One region of the Allobosea sp. NPDC055332 genome, then DNA from elsewhere that is predicted to be linked to it. Evidence: predicted binding sites of a transcription regulator. Region 1 holds the regulator's gene; the other holds the start of a gene.

The links. Region 1 encodes LexA, which represses DNA repair genes until DNA is damaged. Its sites were predicted from a motif close to TGTTCNNNNTGTGTTCNG; they were not measured.
Region 2: ACWIGM_RS05090 (ATP-dependent helicase) is a predicted target of LexA. The motif match lies at 3,450-3,467, and genes of this name have one in related genera.

Annotation. Positions count from the first base shown of each region.
Region 1 covers NZ_JBSHMO010000003.1:687,524-694,706, forward strand. Annotated here, with positions in the region: gene ACWIGM_RS19575 (SRPBCC family protein) at 1-150, shown strand, start outside; gene ACWIGM_RS19580 (DUF1579 domain-containing protein) at 204-740, shown strand; gene ACWIGM_RS19585 (anthranilate synthase component II) at 875-1,492, shown strand; gene trpD (anthranilate phosphoribosyltransferase) at 1,507-2,520, shown strand; gene trpC (indole-3-glycerol phosphate synthase TrpC) at 2,529-3,341, shown strand; gene moaC (cyclic pyranopterin monophosphate synthase MoaC) at 3,338-3,826, shown strand; gene ACWIGM_RS19605 (molybdopterin molybdotransferase MoeA) at 3,823-5,034, shown strand; gene lexA (transcriptional repressor LexA) at 5,138-5,875, shown strand; gene ACWIGM_RS19615 (ComEC/Rec2 family competence protein) at 5,869-7,183, opposite strand, start outside.
Region 2 covers NZ_JBSHMO010000001.1:986,763-993,945, forward strand. Annotated here, with positions in the region: gene ACWIGM_RS05060 (hypothetical protein) at 1-131, shown strand, start outside; gene ACWIGM_RS05065 (hypothetical protein) at 155-649, shown strand; gene ACWIGM_RS05070 (hypothetical protein) at 664-1,251, shown strand; gene ACWIGM_RS05075 (hypothetical protein) at 1,946-2,857, shown strand; gene ACWIGM_RS05080 (hypothetical protein) at 2,967-3,212, opposite strand; gene ACWIGM_RS05085 (hypothetical protein) at 3,212-3,430, opposite strand; gene ACWIGM_RS05090 (ATP-dependent helicase) at 3,596-5,656, shown strand; gene ACWIGM_RS05095 (translation initiation factor 2) at 5,750-6,184, shown strand; gene ACWIGM_RS05100 (DUF6719 family protein) at 6,217-6,465, shown strand; gene ACWIGM_RS05105 (hypothetical protein) at 6,595-7,183, opposite strand, start outside.

The sequences.
Region 1 (7,183 bases):
TGGCGGATGGAGGGCGCCTGCCCGTTCCTCGGCAAGGTCATGGGCACGATCTTCAACATGGATCGCATGGTCGGCGACGATTTCGAGAAGGGCCTCGCCGCCCTGAAGCAGGCGACCGAGCGGCCGCAACTGGTTGCTGCCGCCGCCTGACCACGGCGCATTCGACTGTCCACCCAGAGAAGCAAAACCAAGGAGGAAGAACCATGAGCAACGCAGCAGAACTCGACAAGCCGCAGGCCGGCGACCTCTCCGGCTGCATGCCGGCCAAGCCTCAGGCGGAGCATGACTGGCTCCTCCAGCTCGTCGGCGAGTGGACCTACGAGACCGAGTGCATGATGGGTCCGGACCAGCCGCCGATGAAGTCGAATGGCACGCAGTCCTACTCGTCCATCGGCGGGCTCTGGCTCGTCGGCGACGGCACCGGCTGCATGCCGGACGGCAGCCCGGCGACGACCCGGATCACGCTCGGCTATGATCCGCTGAAGGAACGCTATGTCGGCTCCTTCATCGGCTCGATGATGGGCAATCAGTGGGTCTATACCGGCACCCGCAGTGCCGACGGCACGGTGCTGACCCTCGACACCGAAGGCCCGGACTTCACCAAGCCCGGCAAGACGGCGGCCTATCAGGACATCGTCGAGGTCAAGAGCCCGGATCATCACGTCCTGTCCTCGCGCGGCAAGGGCGAGGATGGCCAATGGGTCCAGTTCATGACGGCGCATTATCGCCGCGTGAAGTGACGCCCCGACGCCGACACGACTGAACGCCTTTCGAGGGCGCGGAGCGACCAGCTCCGCGCCCTCGTGCTTGACCCGCACGCGCGTTCGGGGGCATGTGCAGCCCTGAGAAACTGGGTGGGAACGGCCTAGACGCGATGCGCATCCTGCTGATCGACAATTACGACAGCTTCACCTGGAACCTGGTCCACCTGATCGGCGGGCTCGGGGCCAAGGTCGACGTGCGCCGCAACGACACGCTGTCGGTCGATGAGGCCCTCGCCGGCGACCATGACGCGATCGTGCTCTCGCCCGGCCCCTGCACGCCGAACGAAGCTGGCATCTGCCTCGATCTCGTGCGTGAGGGCGCAAACAGGAAACCGATCTTCGGCGTCTGCCTCGGCCTGCAGGCAATCGGCCAGGTTTTCGGCGGCGAGGTCGTGCGCGCGCCTTTGCCGATGCACGGCAAGGTCTCGACCATCACCCATCGGGCGCGTGGCCTGTTCCACGGCATCAACGGCCCGCTCGAGGCGACGCGCTATCACTCGCTCGTCATCCGCAGGGAAAGCTGCCCGGCCGAGCTCTCGATCGAAGCCGAAGCCGGCGACGGCATGATCATGGCGCTGTCGCATCGCGATCTGCCGGTGCATGGCGTGCAGTTCCACCCCGAGAGCATCGCCTCGGAGCACGGGGCGACGATCCTGCGCAATTTCCTCGATCTCGCCGAGCGATGGTCGCACCAGACCAACAAAGCCGCCCTTTCCGCGACAGCCTGATCGATCGAGTTCCCATGGACGACTTCAAACCCTTCATCGCCAAGGTCGCGACCGGCGCCTCGCTGTCGCGCGAGGAAGCCCGCGACGCCTTCGAGGCCATGCTCTCCGGCGAGGTCACCAATGCGCAGGCTGCCGCCTTCCTGATGGCGCTGCGCGTGCGCGGCGAGACCACCGAGGAGATCGCCGGCGCGGTCACCGCCATGCGCGCGCGCATGCTTACCGTCGAAGCCCCGGCCGATGCCATCGACATCGTCGGCACCGGTGGCGATGCCTCAGGCTCCTACAATGTCTCGACGCTGGCCTCGATCATCGTCGCGGCCTGCGGCGTGCCCGTCGCCAAGCACGGCAACCGCGCCGCCTCCTCGCGCTCCGGCGCCGCCGACGTGCTGACCGCGCTTGGCGTCAAGGTCGGGCTGGAGCCGGCCGGCACCGAGCGTTGCATCGCCGAGGCCGGCGTCGGCTTCATGTTCGCGCCGACCCATCATGCCTCGATGCGCCATGTCGGACCGGTACGCACCGAGCTCGGCACCCGCACCATCTTCAACCTGGTCGGACCGCTTTCGAACCCGGCTGGCGTCAAGAAGCAGCTGATCGGCGCCTTCTCCGAGACCTGGCTGGAGCCGATGGTCAAGGTGCTGCAATCGCTCGGCTCGAAGACGGTCTGGGCCGTGCACGGCTCCGACGGCCTCGACGAGATCACCACCACCGGCCCGACCCGCGTCGTCGCGCTGAAGGACGGCAAGATCGAGACCTTCAATATCGCGCCAGAGGACGTCGGCATCGCCCGCGCCAGGCCCGAGGATTTGCGCGGCGGCGAGCCGGCGCAAAACGCGCAGGCACTGCAGGATGTGCTCGGCGGGGCGAAGAGCGCCTTCCGCGACATCGCCGCCTTCAACGCCGCCGCCGCGCTCGTCGTCGCCGGCAAGGCCGCCGCGCTCAATGACGGACTGGCGCAAGCCTATGCGGTGCTGGACAATGGCAAGGCCAAGGCGGCGCTCGCGACCCTGGTCGCCAGCTCCAATGCGTGAGGCTGCCCATGTCCGATATCCTCAGGCGGATCGAAGCCTATAAGCGCGAGGAGATCGCGGCTGCCCGCGCCGCGGTGCCGCAGGCCGAGATTGAGAAGCGCGCCACGGCGATGCCGGCGCCGCGCGACTTCATCGGCGCGCTCGAAGCCAAGCACCGCGCCGGCGGCCCGGCCCTGATCGCCGAGATCAAGAAGGCCTCGCCGTCCAAGGGCCTGATCCGCGCCGATTTCGACCCGCCGGCGCTGGCCAAGGCCTATGCCGAAGGCGGCGCCGCTTGCCTCTCGGTGCTGACCGACACGCCCTCCTTCCAGGGGCAGCCGGAGTATCTTGCGCAGGCCCGCACTGCCTCCGGCCTGCCGGGCCTGCGCAAGGACTTCATGTTCGAGCCCTACCAGGTCTTCGAAGCCAGGAGCTGGGGCGCCGATTGCATCCTGATCATCATGGCCTCGCTCGACGATGCCGCGGCGCACGAACTCATCGCTACCGCCAAGGCGCTCGGCATGGCCGCGCTCGCCGAGGTCCATGACGAGGCCGAGCTGGAGCGCGCGCTGCCCCTCGACACCAGGCTGGTCGGCATCAACAACCGCGACCTGCGCTCTTTCGAGCTCAACCTCGCTGTCACCGAACGGCTGGCGCCACGCGTGCCGAAGGACCGCCTGCTCGTCGGCGAGAGCGGCATCTTCACTCATGCCGACATCGCCCGCCTGCAGGCTTGCGGCGTCAATACCTTCCTCGTCGGCGAGAGCCTGATGCGCCAGGCGGACGTGGCGGCCGCGACGCGCGAGCTTCTGACGGGCAAGACGGCCGAGGCCGCCGCGTGAGCCGCCTCACCCATCTCGACCAGAAGGGCGAGGCCCATATGGTCGATGTCGGCGGCAAGGCCGAGACCATCCGGATAGCCGTCGCCGAAGGCCATGTGGTGATGCAAGCCGAGACGCTGACGATCGTCCGCGACGGCGAGGCGAAGAAAGGCGACGTGCTCGGCACCGCCCGCCTCGCCGGCATCATGGCCGCCAAGCGCGCCCATGAGCTGATCCCGCTCTGCCACCCGTTGTTGCTCTCGAAGATCGCCGTGGACCTTACGATCGACGAGACACTGCCGGGCGTGCGCGTGCGCGCCGAGGTCAAGCTCACCGGCAAGACCGGCGTCGAGATGGAGGCGCTGACCGCCGTCAGCGTCGCCTGCCTCACCGTCTACGACATGGTGAAGGCGGTTGATCGCGCCATGCATATCGAAGGCATCCGTCTCGTGCATAAATCCGGCGGCAAGTCCGGAACCTACGAGCTCGCAGGGCCATCGGCATGAGCCTCACCCCCGTTCCCGTCGCGCTGAAAGCACTGCTCGACAGCGTGCCCGGCCCGACACAAGCCGAGACGCTGCCGCTGGCGCAGTGCGCCGGCCGCGTGCTGGTTGAAGACGTCGCCGCGCTCAGGACCCAGCCGCCTTTCGCCAATTCGGCCATGGACGGCTACGCCGTACGCGTCGAGGATTTGGCGCGCGGCGCCCAGCTCCGCGTTGTCGGCGAGTCCGCCGCTGGTCGCCGCTTTTCCGGCAAAGTTTCGCTTGGCGAGGCAGTACGGATTTTTACCGGAGCACCATTGCCTGAAGGCGCGGATACGATCCTGATCCAGGAGCATGCCGAAGGCGTCGGCAGCCCGGTGATCCGCGTCACCAAACCTGCCGATCAGGGCCAGTTCGTCCGCCTGGCGGGACTCGACTTCAGAACCGGTGAGATCTTGCTGAAAGCCGGCCGCCGGCTCGACAGCGCAGCGCTTGGTCTCGCCGCTGCCGCAGGGCATCCGACGCTTTCGGTCCGCCGCAAGCCGCGGGTCGCGATCCTCGCCACTGGCGACGAGCTCGTCCTGCCGGGCGAACCCGTCGGGCCCGACCAGATCGTCGCCTCGAACAGCTTCGCCCTTGCCGCTCTGGTCGAGCAGGCCGGCGGCACGGCGCTCGACCTCGGCATCGCCCGCGACGATCATCCCGATCTCGCCGCCAAGATCGAGGCAGCACGCGAAGCCGGTGCCGACGTCCTGATCACCCTCGGCGGCGCCTCGGTCGGCGAGCACGACCTCGTCCAGGCGGCGCTGAAGGCGCAGGGCATGGAACTTGGGTTCTGGAAGATCGCGATGCGCCCCGGCAAACCGATGATGATGGGGCGGCTCGGGCCCATGGTCGCGCTCGGCCTGCCCGGCAACCCGGTCTCCTCGATCGTCTGCGGGCACCTCTTCGCGATGCCGCTGGTCGAGGCCCTGCTCGGCATCGACGATCCCGAGCGCGATCGTAGCGAGCCGGCCATCCTCGCCAGCGACCTGCCGGCCAATGACGAACGCCAGGACTATCTGCGCGCCACTATTGAGCTGGTTGACGGCGAGCGGCGCGTTCGGCCCTTCGCCAAGCAAGATTCCTCGATGCTGGCGAACCTGTCACGGGCCGAGGCGCTGGTGATCCGCCCGGCTTTCGCCGAGCCAGCCAAGGCGGGCGATCCCTGCCGCATCATCCGGCTGCGCTGATCCGTTCACCTTGCGGCAGGATGCGCCTTGCGGAACACAAGGCGAACGAGTATGGTGTTCGTGCTTTGTTTCGATTCTAGCCCGAGAGGCGGACGGCGCGATCATGCTGACACGCAAACAGTTCGAACTGCTTCGCTTCATCCATGAACGCCTGCGCGAATCCGGCGTACCGCCCTCGTTCGACGAAATGAAGGACGCGCTCGACCTGCGCTCCAAATCCGGCATCCACCGCTTGATCATGGCGCTGGAGGAACGCGGCTTCATTCGCCGGCTTCCGAACCGGGCGCGCGCCCTCGAAGTCATCAAGATGCCTGACGGGATCGGCGGACCGCAGGCGCAGCGTGGCCGCTTCAGCCCCTCGGTCGTTCAGGGCGGGCTCGGCCAGACCCCGCCTGCCCCGGCACCGGCCGCCAACCTGACGAAGCCGCGGCCGCCAGCCGCCGAGGAGAGCGGGCGTTCCACCGTCTCGATCCCGGTCATGGGCCGTATCGCCGCCGGTACGCCGATCTCGGCGATCCAGGATCGCAGCCACAGCGTCTCGATGCCGGCCGACATGCTCGGTGGCGGCGAGCATTACGCCCTCGAGGTCCGCGGCGACTCGATGATCGAGGCCGGCATCCTCGACGGCGACACCGTCGTCATCCGCAAGCAGGACACCGCCAATACCGGCGACATCATCGTCGCCTTGATCGACGACGAGGAGGCGACGCTGAAGCGCTTGCGCAAGCGCGGCTCCTCGATCGCGCTCGAGGCCGCCAACCCGGCCTATGAGACACGCGTGCTCGGGCCCGACCGGGTCAAGATCCAGGGCCGGCTCGTCAATCTGATGCGGCGCTACTGAAGCATGTCCGGATCCTGCGCCGGCTCCGTAGTTGCCGGCGTTGGAGCAGGAGCAGGAGCAGGAGCAGCCTCGGGCGCCGGCCTCGGTTCCGGTCGCGCCCTGGTCCAGGGACGAAGATGCGTGACCTCGTCGGCCGTATAGGCGCGCCAGCCCTCACGGGCCGCGTGATAGGCGGTCGCGCCGTCACGGATGAGCGCGCTGCGATCGATCAGGCGGGCGGCGCAAGGTGCCGTCCAATAGAGCGAGGTCACCACAAGATCGGCGCGCTGGCAGTCCTCGACCAGGGCGATGCGATCGCGCGTATAGGCGACGCTGCGACCATCCGGCAGGCGGATGACGCAGCCGCGCGCGTCGCAGGCGGCGCCGTTGCGGAGCGCCGCATCATCGGGCGAGCGTGAATCGCCGTCGGCATGCAGCCATTGCGTCAGCACGAAACGGCTCGGCTTGCCGGCCAGCACCATCTTCCCATCCGGCCCGCGGACCAATACGCCCGAGCCGTCGCGCTCGATCATGATGTCCGGTCGCGACGGAGCCGAGGCCAGTGCGAGCCCACCGACCAGAGGCACCGCAGCAAGGAAACGTAGCGCCGTCGTCCACAAGGTCAGCCAGAGCAGCGACAGCGAGAACAGGATCAGGGCGAGCGAGCCGAACGCCGGCAGCACGACGGTCGAGCGGTCGATGCCAGCCACCCAATGAGCAAGCTGGAGCACGAGGCCGGAGGCCCAGCCCATCAGCGCCCAGGCCGGCCAGTCCAGCCCGAACGGATAGGCGAGCACGCCGAAGACAGCGGCCGGCATCACGATCAGCGAGACGAAAGGCAGCGCCAATGCATTGCCGAGCAGGCCGAACGGATTGAAAGTCTGGAAATGATAGACGCCATAGGGCGCCGTCGCCGCGGTCGCGACCATGGTCGTGGACAGGATGCCGACGGCCGAAAGCCAGAGCGGCCGCAGCGGCCAGGGCCAGGAGGTTGCGGCCGCATCGGGCGGACGCTCCTGCCAGCGCTCGGCGAAGGCGATCAGCGCCGTCACCGCCCCGAACGACATCTGGAAGCTCGGGCCGAGCAGCGCTTCCGGCTCGCGCAGCAGCACGATGATCGCGGACAGGGCAAGATTGCGCATGCTGAGCGCCGGCCGGTCGACCAGGATCGCGCCCAGCATCACCAGCGTCATGATCAGCGAGCGCACGGTCGCGACCTCGGCGCCGGAGAAGACGCAATAACCGGTGGCGCCGAGCATGGCCGCCAGCGCCGCGAGCTTCTTCACCGGCCAGTGAAGCGCCGCCGTCTGCGACAGGGCCAGCAGCGCC
Region 2 (7,183 bases), on a different contig from region 1:
CCTTGATTGAGCAAGCCGGAAAGCGGCTCATAGACGACTGGAGTCGTAACGATCTAAACCCGGATAGGATCTATGACAACTGGAGGCGAAGCGATCTTAATCCTGGGAACTGGAGCCTTCCGAAGTGGTGAACTCAAATTCTGGAGCAATAATTATGATTGCCATGAAAAGCGTCGCCGCTTTCTCGTTGATCTTGATGGTATCAACGGCGGCTCATTCTCAAGAAAAGAAGGAGAGTAAAACTCAAATAGGATTTCCATCTCAGAGCAAAAACTATATCTCCAAAAGTCCACTTTTCAGAATATCAGTCAATGACAAGGGTGAATTTCAAGGAATATCAGCAAATACTTGGATAGAAACTAAATCAGAATTAACTTGTGGTCTTTTCATGAATGAAATTAAAGTCACTGCTAAAACATTCACTGAGAATAATCCAGAGAAGCCGTTCATCGCTGCAAAAATCTCTGTTCGGGTGAGCGGTGGGCAATCTCAAGTGGACGCTAAGCACTGTGATAATTCATCGCAGTGCGAAGTGATCAGAGCGGTTCGGTCGCAAGGGTATGGCTGTCAAGAAGTATGCTTTTCCAGTGAGGTTTCAGAACTTCCGGGTTCGAGTCCCATGGTGAGCTCAGAGCAATGTTTGAGGTGATGGGAGGTCTGGGGATGAAGTTCAGATCCATGCTCTTGGTCAGCGCCGGCCTGGTTTTGTTGGCGGGTTCCGGCGCCTTGGCTCAAATTGCCCCGGCGCCAACGATTTCTTGCGGAGGCATCACGATCACGGACTGCGTAAAGCGCGTGCACACCGCGATGTCGGATCCCAAAGCAACACCCCAGCAGGTGCTTCAGGCATGGGGTGCTTGGTCCGAGGTCTACGAGAGGGCATATCGCTCCCTGAAGGATGCTCCCGTACGTCCTTCCGACATTGATCGGATCGAGGGCAAACTCAAAGACAAGATCGATTCTTACACAAACCCTGAGACGGTACTGGTGGATCAGGCAATCAAACGCTTTTTTCCAACGCTTGCGGCAATTTTTGCTTTTGCTGAGGGGCCTGTTGGCGAAGCGCTTTTTATATTGTTCTCTCCGACCCCAACGGTAACGCCCATCCAGCAATTGAAGTTGCACAACGATGATTTGGCAAAAGTATTGCTGGTCCGAATGACGCCGCTGCTAAATCCGGATTGGAAGTGGCGATACAATACTGCGATTTCGGAAGTTTTGCAGGGCACCCCGATTGGCGGAAAGCCATAAATTATTGAAGCGTGCTCCAAGCCAGATACAAACATCGCGGTACCGCTGGCGCCGTGAGTTTTAGAATGATGCGTGACGCAGCACGTAATCAAGAGTTCAGCCGCGATAAGCAATTCGCCGATTGACGCCGGGAGACGACTGCTTTGGCGACAGGCAGGCGCTGGGTTGGGGGAGCGCCAAGCCGAGGCCAACACGCAGGAGCCAAAGAAAAAGCCCCGACAGCGAAAGCTGAAGAGGCCAGGTCGTCTCGACGGTGCAGGGAGACGGCAGCTGAACGCGCGGCACTGTCAACGGTTCCGTGCTTGCCCCTCGTGCATCGTCGGCGAGCTCCGCGGCGCCCGATCTCATTGGCTGACACTGCTGGGCCACCGAAGCAGCGCCGGAACGCGTAGGCGGCACGCTCGTCTGCGACCCTGATCCGAAGTTGCTCACTATCGCCGAGGGCGGAAACGATCTCCGTATCCATCGCCGTTTTGAGAGCTAAGCCCCGATCTCGTACAAGCGGATGTGTAGTCGACAGCGATCAATATCGATCAACACATGAAAGGGGCGAGCTTCCGTCATTTCATCGTCCTTGCGGGGATAGATCAGCAATCAATCCCCGGTGTCTCCAGCGGCCTCATACTCAACGACAGCATCGTGAGGATCAAAGTCATCCTCTCGGCTGCTGCAACTGCCAACCTGGAGAAACCTAATGGCTTTGCCCTCAGTCGTATTGAAGACGCTTGTCCTCTCGGCATTGCTCGGCTTGGGGTCCGTGCCCGCCGGTGCCGCTCCATCGCAGCTCCGGCTCAAAGACTACGGCGCGGCTCTCGATTGCGTGACCGACGACACCGCTGCACTGAACGCAGCAATCGCTGATGCGACGTCTCTCGTGCAGGGCACCAACCGCATCGGCTGGAGCGGCTGCCTCCGGGTGACATCGACCATCAACCTCGGTCGCGTGACGCTGGAAGGCGACGAGGTGCTGAGCGCTACGATCAGGAAGGACTTCCCCGGCGGCGTTCTGATCCGCCTCAACGGCTGCGGCGGCAGCGCGCTCCGGAACTTTTCTGTCCCGAGCTATCCAGGCGCCACGCCGAACTCCTACATCATCTACTCAGCATCGACCCAGACGCCGTCCTGCTCGGTCGACAGGGTGGTGATCGAGAACCTCTACCTGTCGAGTGGCGTGCTGGCCAACGCTCCGTTCCGCAATATTGAACTGAACGGCTCCGGCCGCGTGACGCCGTCCGGCATTCGCGAGCCGGTGATCCGCAATGTCACGGCCTTCGGAGCCACTGGCGGCAACATCTACTTCAACGGTCTGCAGAGTGCCGACATCTCCGGGCTGCACACCTACTCGTTCGGGCCCGGCACCAACACCGACGCCGACGTCTACATGGTCTCAACCGCATTCGCCGCGGCGGACAACAGCATGCACTCGCTCGATATCGAGGGCACTTTGCACCTGTCCAACCAGACGACGTTCTACTCGCAGGGCATGATCAACGCCATCAGCTGGGGTAGCTTCGGCCTTACCGGCAACGGAAATATGAGGATCGTCACCAACGGCTACGCGCCGACGGAATTCGGGACCCGACCTGTCGGTGTCGGCATCTGGTAGCAAGTCAGAGGCTAGGGCGCAGCCGCCTGCCCCTTCGCCAGAGACAACCTGCCTCTCGGCTCGCTCCGAGAGGCCTTTCTATTGGGAGTGGGGCGCCGAACCGCCAGTCTCAGAAATCCTCCAGCCCGCGCTTGCCATACCCGCCAGCATCACGCTTGGCATCGTCGAGCGCTCCGTTGAGCTGCATGTCAGCTAGGTTCAAGGCATCAGCGAGCGACTGCAGCGCAACATAGACGGTCGTGCCAAGCGGAATCTCGCCACACCATTTCCTGACTTCCCACTGAAAGGTGCGGAGCGTTGCCTTCATCTCCGCTGCCTTGCCAGGATGCAGGCTGCGTTGCGAGCGTTTGACCATCACAGATCCTCGCTTTTGACCGGCCGGGCGCCCTCCGAGAACAGCCCGCGCAGATCGCCGTGCGAGCTTGCCCGATCGCCGTCGCGCCCGAGCTCTGCGAGATCCAGCAGCAACGCCCGGATCGCAGCGCGTTCACTGCCGTGCTCGGCAATGACGCCGTCGATCTCGGTCTCCAATTCCGTCATACGCGACGTGTCCGGCAGTGGCACGGCTGACATGGGCTTTGCTCTCCAGTATGAGAACATAATGAGAACTTTTGAGCCGAGAGAGTCAAGCCGACCGGACGTTGCACAGGCAGGCTTCGGACAACCCGATAGCCGTCTTTCGACATTGCAGGCGCCTTCAGCCCGTGCTGCCCTTCAACTTCAGCAGACCGAATCGACATGAGCGCGCACGTCTATCTCGATAGCCTGAACCCGGCTCAGCGACGGGCGGTCTCGCATGGCGATGGACCACTCCCTGCTCCCCCTGTGCTGATCATTGCCGGCGCCGGCTCGGGCAAGACCAATACCCTGGCGCATCGCGTCGCCCATCTGCTCGTTAGCGGTGCCGACCCGCGCCGCATCCTTCTGATGACGTTCTCGCGCCGGGCTGCCTCCGAGATGATCCGCCGCGTCGAGCGCATCGCTCGTAAGGTGATGGGCGAGGGCGCCGGCGTAGCGGTCGATGCGCTGAATTGGGCCGGCACCTTCCATGGCGTCGGCGCACGCCTTCTGCGTGATCTCGCCGAGCAGATCGGGCTCGATCCCGCCTTCACCATCCATGACCGCGAGGACGCCGCCGACCTGATGAACCTGGTCCGGCACGAGCTCGGCTTTTCGAAGACCGAGACGCGCTTTCCAACCAAGGGAACCTGCCTCTCGATCTATTCGCGCTGCGTCAACGCCGAGCAGCCGATCGAGGACGTACTGCGGCTGTCCTATCCGTGGTGCATCGCTTGGATGGAGGAGCTGAGGCAGCTCTTCGAGGCCTATGTGGAGGCCAAGCAGCAGCAGAACGTGCTCGATTACGACGACCTGCTGCTCTACTGGGCGCAGGCGATGACCGATGGCGACCTCGCGGCCGATGTTGGGGGGCGCTTCGATCACGTCATGGTCGACGAGTACCAGGATACCAACCGGCTGCAGTCGTCGATCCTGCTGGCGCTGAAGCCGGACGGCCGCGGCCTGACTGTGGTCGGCGACGATGCGCAGTCGATCTATTCTTTTCGCGCCGCGACCGTCCGCAATATCCTCGACTTCCCGCTGGCATTCTCGCCGGCGGCCGAGGTGATCACGCTCGACCAGAACTATCGCTCGACGCAGGCCATCCTCGCCGCCGCCAATGCGGTGATTGACCTCGCCGCTGAGCGCTTCACCAAGAACCTCTGGACCGATCGCGCCGCCGGCGCCGCGCCGGAATTGGTCAATGTCCGAGACGAGGCCGATCAGGCACGCTTCATTGCCGAAAAGGTGCTGGAGAACCGCGAGGCCGGCGCGACGCTCAAGCAGCAGGCGGTGCTCTTCCGCGCCTCACACCATAGCGGCCCGCTCGAGATCGAGCTGACGCGCCGGAACATCCCGTTCGTCAAGTTCGGTGGGTTGAAGTTCCTCGACGCTGCCCACGTCAAAGACCTGCTCGCCCTGCTGCGCTTCGTCGAGAACCCGCGCGACCGGGTCTCAGCCTTCCGCGTGATGCAGCTCCTGCCGGGCGTAGGGCCGACCTCGGCCCAGCGCGTCATCGAACATCTGGCGCAGGCGCCGGAGGGTGCAGAGGCGTTGCGCGACGCCCCGCCGCCGGCGCGCGCGGGAGAGGACTGGTCAACATTCATCGAAGCGATCGAGGAGTTGCGCTCGGGCAGATCAGGCTGGCCAGCCGAGATCGAGCGAGCCCGGCTCTGGTACGAGCCGCATCTCGAGCGCATCCACGAGGACGCGACGACGCGCCAAGCTGATCTACTGCAGCTCGAACAGATCGCTGGCGGCTATCCTTCGCGTGAGCGCTTTTTGACCGAGTTGACGCTCGATCCACCGGACGCGACCAGCGACCAAGCCGGGGTGCCGCATCTCGACGAGGACTATCTGATCCTCTCGACCATCCATTCGGCCAAGGGGCAGGAGTGGAAGTCGGTCTTCGTCATGAACGTGGTCGACGGCTGCATTCCGATCGATCTGGGCGCAGGCGCCAGGGATGAGATCGAGGAGGAGCGCCGGCTGCTCTATGTCGCGATGACGCGCGCCAAGGACGATCTGCACTTGATAGTGCCGCAGCGCTTCTTCACCCACGGCCAGTCATCGACCGGCGACCGCCACGTCTATGCGGCGCGCACGCGCTTCATTCCGAACACTCTGCTGAAGCACTTCGAGCGGCGCGCCTGGCCGCTCGCTGCGCCCGCCGACACGCGCACAGCCTCCACTGGCCCCAAGATCGATGTGCGCGCCAAGATGCGAGGCATGTGGCGCTGACTAGATGCCCGCTGTGGAGAATGCCGCGCGCCTCTCGACGGCAGCTATCCGGCATGCAACCAACGTTGCGGGGACTGTTGGGGCTACAACCATATGAAGAAGCTGATGGCATGCGCCGTCGCGCTCGGGCTGGGCGCGTGCGGCACGGTTACGCGCGGCATGAACAACGACGTGACGTTCAATTCCGAGCCGCCTGGTGCAGAGATGCGGACCTCGACCGGCCTGACCTGCCCGGCAACGCCATGCACCCTGCCGATTTCGCGGCGCCAGGAGTTCGTCGCGACGTTCTCGCTCGAAGGTCACAGGGATCAGCAGGTCAACGTTACGACGGACATTAGCGGAGGTGGTGCGGCCGGCTTCGCTGGCAATGTCCTGATCGGGGGCGTCGTCGGCATGGGCGTCGATGTGGCAACAGGCGCTGCGCTCGATCACAAGCCGAATCCTGTCTTCGCCAAGATGGAACCGATTGTGGCGCCGCGTGCGGCCACTGCCCAACGTGGTCGAAAGACCCGTCACCGCACAACCTGACCGCTTCTAGGCGCAACTTTGGGGGATAGAGAATGGCACGTCTTGAAGCTTCAGCAGTTGCATTTTCTCTTCTCCTGCTCACGGAGGCTGCAGTCGCACAGCAGGTCTACAGCCGCGAGCCCAGCAAAGGGCAAATCCGCTCTGGCCAGACCGTTCTCGTCGACGACGGCAGATGTCCACGAGGGCAAATTCTTGAGGTAAGCGGCGGCACAAATCCGGGCCTGCGCGGGCAGCACGGACGATCGACAGAGCGGACGCGGCGTTGCGTTCCACGCCCATAGGGAAGCGCTTCTATCGAGGGCGCGAGCTACCAAGGCAAACTGGCTTCGCGGTGCCAAGGCTACGCTCGATCACCATGTCTGGAAGGGGTCGGAAGCGGAAGTCGATGGTGCAGCACTGTTGCCTCGATCTCAAAGCTGGTCGTAGATCGCCTTCCTCGCTTTGCGAAGGGGCAACGGCAAAGACAACATGTCGATCCTGCCAGCAGTCACGATCTCCTTGGCTGGGAGATGAACCTGCGGTCGCTCCAACCCAGGGCAAGGCTTCGCAACGACGAGGGACGAAACGCCTCGTGCTTGCACGTCTTTAACATCGACCGGTCGTGTGGGGGAGGCATCACGCATGAGGCCGTTCGTATCCACGGTCAGAAGGACCGTGCTGCGCTGATCGGAAATTGTCTTGGGCCATCCGATCAAGCACGAGTCGCCGATCGCAATTCTCTTCGCGGACATTGAAGAGGCAATCACGATTGGCCCACCTTCCCCATAGCCGCTGAGAAGAACACGATCCTTATCGATCCAATCGCTGCGCGCAATGTAAGCGGATACGAACTCCAAATGTTCTCGCATTATGCTTGAGACCATATCGCGGTCACGATCCTTACATGCTTGGAAAAACGATTTCCGGTTCAGTAGCGGCGGGTTCTCAAGAATACTGAGCATGGCGACATTTTCGAGCAAGTCCGCTCCCGATACTCCAAACCCACAACCCGGTAAGCTA